Regions from separate parts of the Paenibacillus sp. FSL F4-0236 genome, predicted to be linked through region 2. Evidence: predicted binding sites of a transcription regulator. Region 2 holds the regulator's gene; each other region holds the start of a gene.

Region 1 (5,094 bases), 4.1 Mb from region 2:
CACTCTTCGGCACAGGTTTCAATACATAATCGAATGCTTGCAGTTGCACGGCTTGACGCGCATATTCAAAGTTATCGTAGCCGCTGATGATGACAACCAGAACCGACGGACAGCGTTCGCGCAATATATTCATCAGATCGAGCCCATTCATATTCGGCATGTTGATGTCCACAAGACATACATGTGGTGGGGCTTCCTCCACCATATTCAATGCTTCGTTTGCACTTTTCGCTTCTCCTGCAACCTCAAAAAGATACGGACTCTCCTCAATGTATTGTCGCAAGCCTTTGCGAATGATCGTTTCATCATCGACGATGACAATCTTCCACATCTTCATTCCACTCCCCGTCCAAAGGTATTCGAATGACCATAACGGTAATGCCATCTTCGCTCTTCACTGCAAGGCCATATGGCACCCCGTAAGCTAGTCGAATGCGATGGTTTACACTGTATAGCCCAAAGCCTGTGGCAGAACGATCATATTTATCATCAAGAAGGGCTTGATTCATCTGTTCAAGCTTCTCTTCAGGAATCATAACCCCATTATTTTCAACCTTAATGACCAAATAATCGACCTGTTTATATGCTGTGATCGAAATTTTGCACTTTTGATCCCCAAGTGGCTTAATCCCGTGATAAATCGCATTTTCTACCAACGGCTGCAGCATGAAGCGAACGACTTGGCACTGAGCAAGCTTTTCATCATATCGAAGCTCGTAGTCCAGAATCTCCTCATATCGTACGCCTTGAATATGAAGATAACTCTCGACATGGTACAACTCCTGATCAAGCAGAATGTAGGGACTGCCTGTGCCAAGCCCTAATCGAAAATACGCGCTAAGCGCTTCCACCATCTCCACCACATTGTCTGCTCCATGTTCCGTTGCCATCCACTGGATCGTATCCAATGTGTTGTATAAAAAATGCGGCTTGATCTGCTCATGAATCAGTCTGAGTTCCATCTCCTTTCGGTCCTGCTCCACAGCGTATAATTGAACAAGCATGTCATTGAAGCTTCGCCCAAGATCGCCGATCTCATCCGAGCGCGTAACATCTGCTCGTATGGTTTGGTTGCCGTTCTGCACATTTTCCATTACCTGGCGAAGCGACTGAATTGGACGAATAATGGAAGAAGCAAGCAGCATCAGAAAGACGATAAACGCACTACCGATAAGAACGCCTACCAGCAATGCAGTCCGCTGGGTTTTGATCACCGCTAGCGATAGACTTGAATTCGGTACTTCGAGTACTAGCTTCCAGCCTTCCACATTTTGAATTGGAGCCTCAAATACACTCATGTTCTTCTTATCTGCTGCATCCTCCGCTTCATCTCCTTCACCCAGCTCTCTGCAATCGATGATAAGCTGGCCTGACTGGTCATATAGCATTACATCTTGAGCAATCTCCTTCATCTTCTTGACGGAGACGGCTGCGGCAATATAAGCTACTTCATCATTCACCGATGGATTCACGCGATAGAGAATGACGACGATTTCAACTGCATTCGCTTTGGATACGATCGGATTACTCACCACATAATTGGAATCTGAATTTAGCAGTTGTTTTCGATAGTAGGGTCGGTTTAGTATCGAAAAAGGCTTGTCCCTTGCTGACCAGGAATTTCCGTGAATATCCACCACGCGTATGGATTCGTACTCTACTTGCTTCTTCACCTCGAACTTATCGATCTCTTGCAGCAATTCATCTCGTGTCCACTGATGGTCCGAAGCTAGAGAAGCAAGCATGTCTATCTCTCCAATGCGCTGATTAAACCAATAATCAATCTGGTCGCTGCGTGCATTAACCACTTGCTGCGTTAAGTTCTTATTCAAAGGGACAACCGTATGGTTCATCTCCAAATATATTGTTACAAGCAATGCAACGAACAGCAGCAAGAAGCAGCCTCCTGCGATTAACGTAATTTTTAAGTGAATTGATTTCATTGTAATCATAGCCCTTCACAATATCCGTTTCTTACATGCCCGAAAAAGACAAAAAAACGCTAATCTGTGCAAATACATAATGCTGTACTAAATCTATAATAGGTCTTGTGCATATTTTCACATGAAATAACATTCATGTCTAGGCTAGAGATAAGGGATTTGCCTAGCAAATCTTCCTCTCCCTAGTGTATGTAACCAATTCACAACAGAATGAAGGAGATATTATGCGAACTCACACGAAAAAGCTGTTATCTATTCTACTAGTCCTCAGTCTTATGTTCACGCTTGCTGCCTGCGGCGGTAAAGATGCAGCACCCGCTGCAGATGCAAACGGAGTTCAAGTCTTTGAAGGAGTTGGGCAAGGTAAACATGGCGATATTAAAGTACAAGTTTCCTTATTAGATAACAAGATCACTGACATTAAAGTAACAGAGCATAAGGAAAATGAAGTACTTGCAGAACCTGTTTATACGCAGCTCAAGCAAGATGTCATGGCAACTAACAGCGCAAAAGTTGATGCCGTTAGCGGATCTACGGTTACAAGCAAAGGATATCTCGAAGCCATTCAAGATGCAATTACGAAGTCTGGACTTACCCTTGTCGCTGGCGCTGCAGTCAGTAAAAGCAAAGACAAAGAAGAACTCGAGCAAACCTATGATGTTGTCGTCATCGGTGCCGGGGGTGCTGGCTTTAGTGCGGCTATCGAAGCGAAGAGCGCTGGAGCTAGTGTAGTTCTGCTCGAGAAAATGCCAGCTGTTGGCGGCAACACATTGATCTCCGGTGGTGAGATGAATGCGCCTGACAACTGGGTTGAACGTGCTCTTGGCATCACAGATGACACAGCTGACTTGTTCTATAATGATACGATGAAAGGTGGAGACAACCTCGGGGATCCAAAGATGGTTCGTATTCTTGCCGACAATGCTCTAACATCTGCCGAATGGCTGCGCGATGATATCAAGGTAGAGTTCTTACCTGATCATCTGTTCCAATTTGGAGGCCATTCCAGAAAACGTGCGTTGATTCCTGTAGGTCATACAGGTGTTGAATTGATTACTAAGTTAAAAGCCAAAACAGACGCTGATCAAATCACGATCAAAACGAATATGAAAGCCGAAACCTTGCTGAAGGACGAAAGCGGCAAAGTAACAGGTGTAACTGCGACTTCGGGTACTGGCGACAAGATCACATTCCATGCGAACAAAGGCGTCATCATCGCTACCGGTGGTTTTGGATCCAATGTAGAGATGCGTAAAAAGTATAACCCTAAAATGGATGAAAAATATATGTCTACCGATACACCAGGATCTACAGGTGACGGTATCGTTATGGCAGAAACGATTGGCGCCAAACTGACAAATATGGAGAGTATTCAAACGTATCCAATCTGTAATCCTGAGACAGGTGTTATTTCCCTGGTTGCAGACTCCCGCTTCGATGGTGCGATCCTGATTAACCAAGAAGGCAAGCGCTTCGTTGAGGAATTAGAACGTCGTGACGTTATTTCTAAAGCAATTCTTGCCCAAACGGGCGGATATACGTATCAATTATGGAATCAAGGCATTGAGGATATCGGTAAAACGATCGAAGTTCATCAAGACGAATACGATCAGCTCGTTAAACAAGGCTTGCTCTTTAAAGCCGATACGATTGAAGAGGCGGCTGATTTCTTCAAAATTGACGTGAACACTTTGAAAGAAACGATTAATAAAGTAAATGATTATGCGAAAACAGGTAAAGACCTTGATTTCAAACATCGCGGTGGATTGAAATCTCTTGAAAAAGGCCCTTACTACATCGAAAAAGCTGTACCATCCGTTCACCATACAATGGGCGGCTTGGTGATCGACGAGAAGACTCGCGTATTGAATGAAAAAGGCGAAGTCATCCCTGGGCTGTTCGCTGCAGGTGAAGTAACAGGGGTCATTCATGGTGCAAACCGTCTTGGCGGTAATGCCATCGCTGATATCTTCACATTCGGCCGGATTGCAGGTAAACAAGTTGTAGCAGAGTAATCTTATGTTTGTGTAACTGCTCTATTAATAAGTTAGTCTTAAAAACGTGCAAGATAGTTTGTAGAGTGCAGGTTGACTGCTAACTTTCAAGCTGCCCTCTATGACATAGCAAACCGCCCTGTAAGCAACATTGCGAACAGGGCGGTTTTTTATGGTGGAGCCTAGGGGCTACGCTCGTCTAACTCTCTGCTATTTTATCGTTCTCCGTTAGTGGAATTAATATTGTCCAATTATTTAGTGTCTACTTGACAAGGGTTCCTCACCAACAAAGCTACCGACTCCACATGCACCGTATGCGGGAACATGTCCACCGGAGTTACCTCCACTGTCTTATACCCGCCATCTTCGAGCACCCGCAAGTCTCTTGCCAGTGTCGACGGATTACAAGACACATACACCACACGTTCCGGCTTCATCGCCAGAATCGTCTCCAAAAGTCGTGAATCGCAGCCCTTACGCGGAGGATCGACCACGATAACATCTGCCGTAATCCCCTTCTCTTTCCAGTTAGGGATTACATCCTCAGATGCGCCTACCTCAAACACTACATTATCCATACCGTTCAAAGTGGCGTTCGCCCGTGCATCCTCAATCGCTTCACGTACGATCTCTACACCGTAGACCTGTTTAGCATGCTGTGCAAGGAACAATGAAATCGTCCCGATACCGCAATAAGCATCTATAACAGTCTCGTTTCCCGTAAGTCCTGCATACTCTACCGTCTTACCGTAAAGAACTTCAGTTTGAGCCGGGTTAACCTGATAAAAAGAACGGGCAGAAATCGCGAATTTCACATCGCCGATATAATCGTAAATAACATCGTTCCCCCAAAGGGTACGCGTTGTATCACCGAAGATTACGTTCGTCTGTTTAGTATTCACGTTCTGGCAGATGCTTGTAACAGCTGGGATTTCACGGCGGATCTCAGTGATCCATTCGTCCAGATGTGGGATGCGTTCGCCATTAGTGACGAGTACGACCATCATCTCACCAGTACGGAAGGCTTTCTTTACTACGACATGACGCAGTAAGCCTTTGCCGGATTCTTCGTCGTAAGCAGTAATGCCGCGCTTCCGTCCGATTTCTTTCACCTTGCGCACAACGTCATCGTTATCTTCATGCTGAATCAAGCATGT
Region 2 (5,094 bases):
TCTCGCTCGTTCCATTGATCTTTCATAATATAAGCATAGAACTGGATAAGTCCGAACAGAAGGAGCAGAATCAGAACTGACCCCAGGAGGATCCATTTTTTCCTTTTCTTCAAGGTACAGCTCCCTTTCTAGTAATATATCTTTTTTGATTATATAACACACCTGTGTGTTTATCCAAAGTTTCATATCCAATTCAATGATCTAATTATCAGAAACACAAAAGGCTGTAACTTTGCAATCGCAGAAAGTCACAGCCTTTCAGTTATTCGTTATGATCTTAGACTACCGTTTAAGCAGTCCATCAAATGATTCTTGTGCCTTACGACGGATTGCTTCCTCATCTAGCGTTACACATTCTCCGTGTTTTACAACCTGTTTACCATTCACCCATACATGCTCAACATCCTTGGCACTGGCAGAGTATACAGCATGAGACAACAGATCTGTGTGTGGTAGCAAATGCGGCTGGTCTATATCAATCGCGATAAAGTCCGCTTTCATGCCAACAGCGAGTCTACCCACATCATTTAAAAAGATAGACTTTGCGCCATACTCTGTAGCTATACGCAGCGCTTCCGGAGCTGGAACAGCCGTCGGATCACCACTTACACCTTTATGGATGAGGGCTGCAAGACGCATCTCTTCAAACATATCCAGGTTATTATTGCTTGCCGCACCATCTGTACCCAGTGATACCTTCACACCAGCCTTTAGAAGATCCGTAACCCGAGCCACTCCACTAGCCAGTTTCAGATTACTTCCTGGGTTATGAGACACGCCTACATCATGACGAGCCAGTATCTCGATCTCTTCATCATTCAAATGAACGCCATGTGCAACAATAGACGGACGTGTGAACATTCCAAGCTTCTCTAAATGCGCTACTGGCCGAAGTCCGTAATCCACCACATTCTGCTCCACTTCGCGTTTGGTCTCGGACATATGGGTATGCATCGGTAAATCCAAATCATGTGCCGCTTGAACAAACTTAACAAAGAAGTCCGGTGGGCAAGTATATGGGGCGTGTGGCGAGATCATCGTCGTAATTCTACCATCAGCCTTACCATGCCAATTTCGTGCAAAAGAAATCGCTTCCGCAAGCTTGTGATTTTGTACTTCCTCTGGGCATAATCCGATTACGCCTCTCATCAGTACAGAACGAATGCCTGATAATTCGACTACCTCTGCTACTCGATCCATATGATCATACATATCCAAGAAGGTTGTAGTACCACCTTTTAGCATTTCCAGTACCGACAAGGAGGTTCCCCAGTATACATCTTCTCCAGTGAATTTCGCTTCCATCGGCCACATCTTCTCTTGAAGCCACACCTGAAGTGCTAAATCATCTCCATAACCACGAAGCAATGACATTGCCGCATGGCCATGTGTGTTTACCAGACCTGGCATAAACAGCAGACGACTGCCATCAACAACTTGCACATCATCTTCCATTAAAGGCTCTTCTTTTCCTATGTAAGTGATCAAATCATCTTCAATAGTCATATATCCATTCAGAACCGGCTCATCCGTTCCCGGAATAAGAAAACGCCCGCCCTTAATAATCGTTTTACTGCTCTTCATTTCCGCTTTCTTCCTTTCCGTCTTTCAAATAATAAGCAAGGCTTTGCAAATCCGTTGTAAAATCGGCAGCATGAACCCGGATATTCGATGGTGTTTTTAGAATCACTGGTGCAAAATTCAAAATCGCCTCAATGCCAGACTCAATGAGAATATCTGCTACATTCTGCGCTTCTGAATCAGGCACAGTAATGATCCCAATTCGAATACCTTGCTCACGAACCGTCTGACCAAGCTCCTCCATCGGTTGAACGGTAAGAGAGTTGATTTTCCGCCCTACCTTAGGTGCATAGGAGTCAAATATAGCGGTAATCTTCATAGTATCTTTCAGATAAGCATTGTAATTAGATAATGCATGTCCAAGGTTACCGGCACCTACTAAAGCCACATTCAATTGTTGATCCAGCTTCAGAATATGACGGATTTTTTCAATAAGATAAGTTACGTCATACCCGATACCTTTTCTACCAAAGTCTCCAAAATAAGCTAAATCTTTACGAATTTGAGCAGGATTCAAATCAAGTTTTTGTCCTAGTTCTTGTGAGGAAACGGTTAATATTTCACGTTTCTGGAGATCATTCAAGAAACGCAAGTACACAGGAAGTCTGCGAACAACGGCTTCTGATATTTTATCCGATTTCATAATTTACCTCCTAATTTAAGTGATATTCTGTTCAAATCCTATCGAAATATCTGCACCTCGTCTCAAGGAAGAGCGGTATTCTTATACCGCCCTTCCTTGTAGAGTGATTAATAAGATCGATGACGTTCTTTTCAAGAAACGCCTCCGTCTTCCAACCACTCCGCTATACGAGGAACCATTTGATCCGTAAGCATATGCTCCATTTTCGGGCCAGGCAACGAATAGAGGAAATACTTCCCATAGTGAGATTCGATCACCCTTGTGTCATACACAATAACAATACCCCGATCTTGCGCTGTCCGTACCAGCCTCCCAAATCCTTGCTTGAAGCGAATAACCGCCTGAGGAACAGACAACTTCATGAACGGATTCTTTTTCTGGGCTTGTAATAACTCAGACTTCGCTTCCGCTAGGGGGTGGTTTGGCGGTTGAAATGGGAGTCTCACGATGGCCAAGCATGTTAATGCTTCACCTGGAATATCTACACCTTCCCAAAAGCTGCTTGTTCCTAACAGTACAGAAGCTGCACTGTCCTGAAAACGGCGGATCAGCTTGCTACGGCTGCCCCCCTCCACGCCTTGACCTAACACCGTGATCTCTTGTGAGGCTAGAGCCTCTTTCAGAGGATCGTAAACCTGGCGTAGCATCTTGTAAGAAGTAAACAGGACAAGCATCCGCCCACGTGTTGTAATAGCTGCTTCTGCTAGTGACTGTACGAGTGTATCGACAAATCGGGCATCGCCTACACTCCCCTTCACACTTGGGAAATCCCGCGGAATAACTAACAGCGCCTGCTCCCGATACTTAAAGGGAGAAGGCAGGAGTGATGTCATCAGACGCCCCTCTTCCGCAGCTTCATTAAGTCCGAGATTATCAATCATAAACTGGAATGATTTATCCACAGAGAGTGTCGCCGAAGTTAGTACGATACTTTTTTTCTTGTCGAAAAACAGCTCCTTAAGCTGAGTACTAACATCAACAGGAACGGCATACAGCTGTAGCGATTTACTGCGATAATTTCCATTCGCCTCCAGCCAATATACTACATTCTCATCATTTAATCCCATAAAAAACCGTACTTGCTCACGTATAGAAGCTAAATCCTTAAATAAGCCGCTAATATCGGTAACTAGGCTATCTGAGGAAGATTGACCTTCTTGATCTCGCATCTCATTAAGCATTTTATCACCTTTACGGATAATTTCGCTTAATGTCAGATTCATAGTATTCTCTAAAGCAACCAATTCATCCCAATCTTTCGGTTTACGGGTAGGAAGTAGCCGCATGACTAACTGGCCGGCTTCTCCCGCCGCTGCATCGCTGCGTTCCGGCAAGAGGCTGAATAGTTTATCACTAAGCAGATCCCAGGTTTCTTTTACGGTAAGAAGGTCCGGATAGATTCTATCGATCACTCCGCTCCATTCAGAAGCTTCCTCACTGCCTGATGACTGAAGCATTTGGCGAAGTGTAGGAAGTTGGCCATTTCGACTATCCTTATAAAGACGCGATAGTGTATGTGCCACCGTGAAATGCTTCATATGCATGCCTAAATGCTTGCCAGCCACGTCCTCCAGATGATGGGCCTCATCTATTACAAGATGTTCATAAGCCGGAAGTAGTTGATGCCCAGCCTTAACATCTGCGAAAAGCTTAGAGTGGTTCGTAATGACCACGTCTGCAATACCAGCTTCATGCTTAGCCCGATGATAATAACACTTACGGAACCAAGGACACGAGCGACCCAGACAAGAATCGGTATCGCTTGCTACCGTCTCCCAAAAATCTCCGCCACGTCCACTTAGATTGAGCTCTTCGTCATCTCCTGATTCACTTTGTGTCAGCCAAACGATCATCTGAGCCGCAGTAAGCGCATCTTCCCTCGGACTTATAAAGTCTTTTTTATTAATTTTATGTTCGAACTTACGAAGACACAAATAATGCCCTCTGCCCTTAAAAATTGCAGCTTTAAATGGAAAAGGAACTACCTGCGTTAACAAAGGAATATCACGCTCACGCAATTGATCCTGCAGATTAATAGTATGAGTGCTGACCATGACTTTTTCATTAGTGCGTACGCTTTGGTATATGGCAGGCAATAAATAACCAAGGGATTTACCGGTTCCTGTCCCTGCTTCGATCAATAGATGCTTATCTTCGGCAAGTGCCGTCATCACCTCATTGATCATAATATCCTGAGCTTCTCGGCTTTCATACTGTGGCAAAGTTTCTTTAAGTCGTTTCGTTACTTCATCCATATAATCTGTAAAAGATAAATTGTGTAGTGGATTCTCAGCATGCTCGTCTCGAGGTGGAGCTAATTCGTTCCAGTCTCCTACAGCAAGCGCTAATTGACGATAGAAAGTCAGATCACCTTCGGGCTGAAGCGTCTCCGCTTCCCGTTCACGCAGCAGACCATCAAAATACCAACCCAGATCACTATCCTCTTCCCTAAACAGCTCACAGAGTCTCTGAATCGTCAGCAGAGGCAAATCGTAGAGCTCCTCCAGACATTTCAGCAATACAAGAGCAGTTGCGAGTGCATCACTGTCTGCCTGATGCGGACGATCGTGCGTCACTCCAAAATGTGCACTAACTGATCCTAGTTGATAGGATGTGAGGGAAGGAAAGCAGATTTTCAGAAAATCAATCGTATCTAAAATCCGCCCTTGAAATGGTAAATACCCACATCGGTCTAAGGCATTTTGCAAAAAATGGAAGTCGAATGCGACATTATGCCCTACAAGCACAACATCATCCAAGAGTGGGACAAGCTCCATCATCATCTCATCCAGCTCAGGTGCATCCTTTACATCATCGTCGGTAATCCCCGTTAGACCAGTTATAAAAGGAGGTATCGGCGTTCTGGGCTT
Region 3 (5,094 bases), 290 kb from region 2:
CCTGTACTGATCCTATTGGATACGTTTGTGTTGTCTTATTCATTGGTCTCTCCCCTTCTGTGTGCGTTATATCCCGCTAGACTCTTGTTTCTTCAAAAAGCGCAGCACGAGTGCTGCTGTCATTGAGCATTTTTTTCCAAGGATCCGTAACCTGAGTCAGAGCAAAGTCAATCCGTGCGGCCAGCTCTTTGCGGTTATCTTCATTATTCAAAATAACCATTTGAATCTGCTCAAGTCCCATACGCTCAACCCACTCGGAAGTTCTCTCCAAATAATTGCCGGTCTCACGGTAATATTGCATCACAGCGGAGCACACTTCGATCAACTCTTCATCGGTCTTAATTTTGCAGAAGGAGTCTGCGATCCGTGGCTTGATCCCACCGTTACCACCGATAAACACTTCCCAACCACCATCATTTCCAACGATGCCAATATCCTTCGTGCAGGATTCCGCACAGTTACGTGGACAGCCGTTGACAGCTATTTTAAACTTGGCAGGAAAATCAAGACGTTCATACTTACGTTCTATGAGCGCGCCCATTCCCAGCGAATCTTGTGTGCCAAAGCGGCAGAACTGGGAGCCCACACAAGTCTTAACCGTACGTAGCGACTTGGCATAACCATAACCTGATGGCATATCGAGCTCTTCCCATACTTTAGGCAAATCTTCCTTTTTCACACCGATTAGATCCAGGCGTTGCCCTCCAGTTACCTTCACAACTTTCACATCATATTTAAGGGAAACATCAGCGATTTTCTTCAAATCCTCCGGCGTAGTTACCCCACCATACATGCGTGGTATCACGGTGTAGGTTCCATCTTTTTGAATATTGGCACCCATTCTTTCATTTACAAATCGGGATTCTTTCTCATCTTGATGGGTATCAGGGTTCATCATCCCTAGATAATAGTTAATCGCCGGACGACACTTGGAGCAGCCTTCCTCTTGTTTCCAACCGAGTACATTCATGACCTCTTTTGTTGTTTTAAGACCTTTAGCTGTAATTTCAGCAACAATTTCATCACGGCTAAGCGTTGTGCACCCACAAATACCTTGCTTAGCAGCTTGCTGGAAACTGTCGCCTAAGACAAATTGCAGGATTTGTTCTACTACGGGTTTACAACCACCACAAGAGCGAGTAGCGCCAGTGCATGCTTTGATCTCATCCACAGTAGTAAAACCATGTTCAGTGACAGCATCTACGATCGCTTTTTTAGTTACACCATTACAGCCGCAGACAATTTCTTCGTCCGCCATTGCTTCTACGGATGTGCTCTTCTTAGCTCCGCCACCGCAGCAGCCTGTTCCCATAACCTCCGTATAAATCTCATCGGTCATTACCGCGCCTTGTTTTACTAGCTTTTGCAGATTCGCGGACTCCGTTACATCACCGAACAAAACCGCACCGACAATCACATTATTTTTGAGCAAAATTTTCTTATAAGTTCTCTTCCATTCATCTTTGCTTGAAATCACAGTGTGTTCAGGAGAATCCAAAAACTCACCTGCAGAAAATACATCCACCCCAGATATTTTAAGCTTCGTGGAAACAATCGAACCTTCATAAGGCTTGGTATCGCTACCACATAAATGTTTAGCTAGAACCATGCCTTGTTCAAATAGTGGAGCCACCAGTCCGTAACACATACCACGATGCTCAGCACATTCGCCGATGGAATATACATTCTGCATGGAAGTTTGCAAATAATCATCCACCACGATCCCACGATTTACGGAGATTCCGCTATCTTTTGCCAATGTCACGTTCGGTTTGATTCCAACAGCCATTACCACAAAATCTGCAGCAAGCGTACTGCCATCACTAAAACGCAATCCACTTACTCTCTGTTCCCCGCTCAATTCTATCGTTTGTTTGCCCATAGCAAATTTCACGCCTTGACGCTCAAGCTCAGCTTGCAGCATCGAGGAGGCATTCCGATCAAGCTGACGCTCCATCAGATCTTCCATCAAATGAACTACGGTAACATCCATACCAAGGTTCACAAGACCTTTTGCCGCTTCCAACCCAAGCAAACCCCCGCCGATGACAGCCGCTTTGCTGTATTGTTTGGCCGCTGCCAGCATCGCATCACAGTCTGAAATGTCTCGGAATCCTACAACGCCCTCTTTATCACTGCCAGGTACAGGTAAAATAAACGAATTCGAGCCTGTCGCAATAATTACCTTGTCGTAGGGGACTATCATCCCACTATCCGTAACAACTTGCTTCGAGCCTTCATCAATTCGTGTGACCGTTGTTCCCGTGTGTAGAGTTATATTATTGTCTTCATACCAATTCCAGTCGTTTAGGATGATATCATTAAGGGTCTTACTTCCTTCAAGAACATAAGACAACATGATCCGATTGTAATTGGGGTGAGGTTCACTTCCAAAAACCGTGATGTCATAAGCTCCACCCAGCTTCAATATCTGCTCAATCGTACCTATGCCTGCCATACCGTTGCCGACTAATACTAGTTTTTCTCTTATCGTTGTCATGGTAAGGTGCCTCCTCAAGCTTATGAATACCTGATCAATTTCTCTTCTACATATTGGAATTATACGGTTCAAATTCAAGTCGTCATTGTGATTGCAGTCACTTTAATTGTGAATATTTTCACACTTTAGTCTACTGATAATTGTTAGATAAATTTTCCACATAAAAAGCCAGATTAACGATTCTGAACAACCGTTGATCTGGCTTAATTTACGATTTTTTAGCGTAAAGTCAATAAAATCTCCAATTCATCATGAGCCCTGAGCTTCATATCCATTCCATCATCAAGTAGTTGTTTTCCGTTCACCTTCAGCTTCCATTCTTCATTACTAAGAGGAGTATAATCGTCGACGGAAAGCACCTTTTTATTGTCATCGGCCAACTGTACGCTACTACAGCTTTTGAGCAAATCTCTTACAGTTAAATCCTCTTCAAATAACATAATATACGTATGATGCAAGTCTACTTCAACACTTCCACCGTTCAAGGTCAGCCTTACAGTTTGAAGTGGTGCTTGATGGTCCTTCGACTTCGCGGTGAAGACTAGCTGTGAATCATACCCTACAGTATTATTCCAATCCGCATTCCCAATGATTTGACCGCCCATCTGAAGCTCCCAAACCATTCCCGCCTCTAGCGAAAAATCCTTTACCGAAACAATGCTTGAGTTATCCTCAGCAAATGTGGCAACATTACTACCTTTCAGTAGCTCCATGATCGATATTCCATTTCTATAACTCCCACTAAGTAACCTATCTGATGGTTTAGTAAGCAGTTCATTATCTCCAACCCTTATCGATATTGTCGGTCCCTCTGATCCTGCCACACCATTATTAGCATTACTATTGCCGTCATTGTTAGTAGAGCATCCACCTATTATGAATACAATGACTAATCCTAACATCAATTTCCACAAAGATCGCATGGGCATCCTGGCACCGCCTTGTCCCGCCTAATGACCATATAGCGTCTCAGGCTTGTAAAGTTATGTATACTGTCTTTTTAAGGATAACTTAAACAAGCCATGTTCTCAAATAAGTAATAACAAGCTTACTTCTAAAATTGACAAAAACTTTTTAAAAAGCTAACCTCTATCCCCCTCTTTCTGCTCATTCGGCGCTATCTCGCATATTCTAGGGGATTTATCCCCCTCTTTCTGCTCACTCGGCGCCATTTCACATATTCTGGGGGATTTATCCCCCTCTTTTTGCTCATTCGGCGTCATTTCGCATATTCTGGGGGATTTATCCCCTTCTTTTTGCTCATTCGGCGCTATCTCGTAGTCCGCTTTTAAGCAATCCTTCCGCCTGCCTGCCTGCCTGCCTGCCTGCCATCCATCCATCCATCCATCCATCAATCGATCTTACCCATATTTTTCACGATCATTTCTTCTACCTTTTTCAACGGAGTTATCCGCATTTCTTTACATTCTATAATTCCCTATAAAAAAAGCCCCCTAAGGGACTCTTTAGCACACTATTCATCTTCACTGAAACCTAGGGAACAATATATTATTCTCCAAATGTACGTGTTCAAAAGTCATACTCTCCAACTCTTCCAGCCGGGCATATGTCAATCGATAGGTCGTGCAAGCATGCGCCGGTGGAGTGAAATCATCTGTAATACTACGTATTTTTCTCAAAATATCGCCCGCACCATCATGCTCACTCTCCAGCTCAGACAATGACTCACGAAGCGATGTCAAGCCTTCTTCACTAGGATTAGCAGCGTATGTCAACAGCTTAGGAAACTCATCTTCTTCTTCTTTAGCCGTATGCTCAAGTAAATCTTCCTTAAGTGTGTTGAACAAGTTATATAACTCCACCAAATGGGGAGAATCTCCGCCATGCACTCGATACACCTTAGTTACATTTTGGCTAATGAGGGGTAGCTCTTCACGAAGATAACGGTGGTGTTTGTTAATAATATGGTCAATTAACTCTTCTGAAGGTGCAGTATTCCAAGCGATTTCCTCTTGGGGTACTGGATACTCTTCGAACAGCTTGTTTAGATCGCCGATGATTATCTCGTGATCCAGACCACGCTCAGCAGCTGCTTCAGCAAGAGGTTTAGCTCCACCGCAACAGAAATCAATCCGGTTTGCTTTGAAATAATCTGCCGCTTTAGGGAACTGTAATACAATATCCCTCACTAGTGCATCTGGGGTAAACCCAGCTTGTACCGATTGTGCTTGCTTCGAATCCGAAATACTATCATTAAGTTGTTTAGTTTCCATTATAGCTCCTCCTTGGGTTATGGGATTAGGTTCTGAATAAATCTTATCCACTTGTTCACCTTAACCCTGAAAGGAACTTTGACTTGTGATTGTACGCACGGAAATTGTATCTTATTTTTGAACGAAATTGGAGATTGATGTACATGCAAAGTAAACGCAAAAAAAAGCACCTTTGCCTACAAAGGTGCTTTTTCAACTCACTTTATTGCACATAAGCCTGCATATACGTCCGCTGTCCCTTTGAATCCTTCAAATAAGGTCCCAATCCGGCAAAACGGGAGTGATCCATATAAACACCGGTCATCCATCTGCCTTCCGTCAAGCCACCATTCCATTTAAGGACAAGATCAGGTGCGGAAA

What was found. Region 2 encodes Rex, which represses fermentation and respiration genes when NADH is low (regulators of the CRP and FNR family bind a similar motif). Its sites were predicted from a motif close to TTGTGAAATATTTCACAA; they were not measured.
Region 1: NSQ29_RS24000 (flavocytochrome c) is a predicted target of Rex. The motif match lies at 2,049-2,066, and genes of this name have one in related genera.
Region 3: nirB (nitrite reductase large subunit NirB) is a predicted target of Rex. The motif match lies at 2,607-2,624, and genes of this name have one in related genera.

The regions. Positions count from the first base shown of each region.
Region 1 is NZ_JBBOBK010000001.1:5,374,233-5,379,326, forward strand. It holds gene NSQ29_RS23990 (response regulator transcription factor) at 1-331, opposite strand, end outside; gene NSQ29_RS23995 (sensor histidine kinase) at 306-1,943, opposite strand; gene NSQ29_RS24000 (flavocytochrome c) at 2,168-3,958, shown strand; gene rlmD (23S rRNA (uracil(1939)-C(5))-methyltransferase RlmD) at 4,189-5,094, opposite strand, start outside.
Region 2 is NZ_JBBOBK010000001.1:1,277,571-1,282,664, reverse strand. It holds gene NSQ29_RS05855 (cell wall elongation regulator TseB-like domain-containing protein) at 1-113, opposite strand, end outside; gene NSQ29_RS05850 (amidohydrolase) at 283-1,584, opposite strand; gene NSQ29_RS05845 (redox-sensing transcriptional repressor Rex) at 1,571-2,224, opposite strand; gene dinG (ATP-dependent DNA helicase DinG) at 2,356-5,094, opposite strand, start outside.
Region 3 is NZ_JBBOBK010000001.1:986,265-991,358, reverse strand. It holds gene NSQ29_RS04480 (nitrite reductase (NAD(P)H) small subunit) at 1-43, opposite strand, end outside; gene nirB (nitrite reductase large subunit NirB) at 77-2,500, opposite strand; gene NSQ29_RS04470 (hypothetical protein) at 2,719-3,429, opposite strand; gene NSQ29_RS04465 (hypothetical protein) at 3,583-3,852, opposite strand; gene ric (iron-sulfur cluster repair di-iron protein) at 3,985-4,734, opposite strand; gene NSQ29_RS04455 (hypothetical protein) at 4,937-5,094, opposite strand, start outside.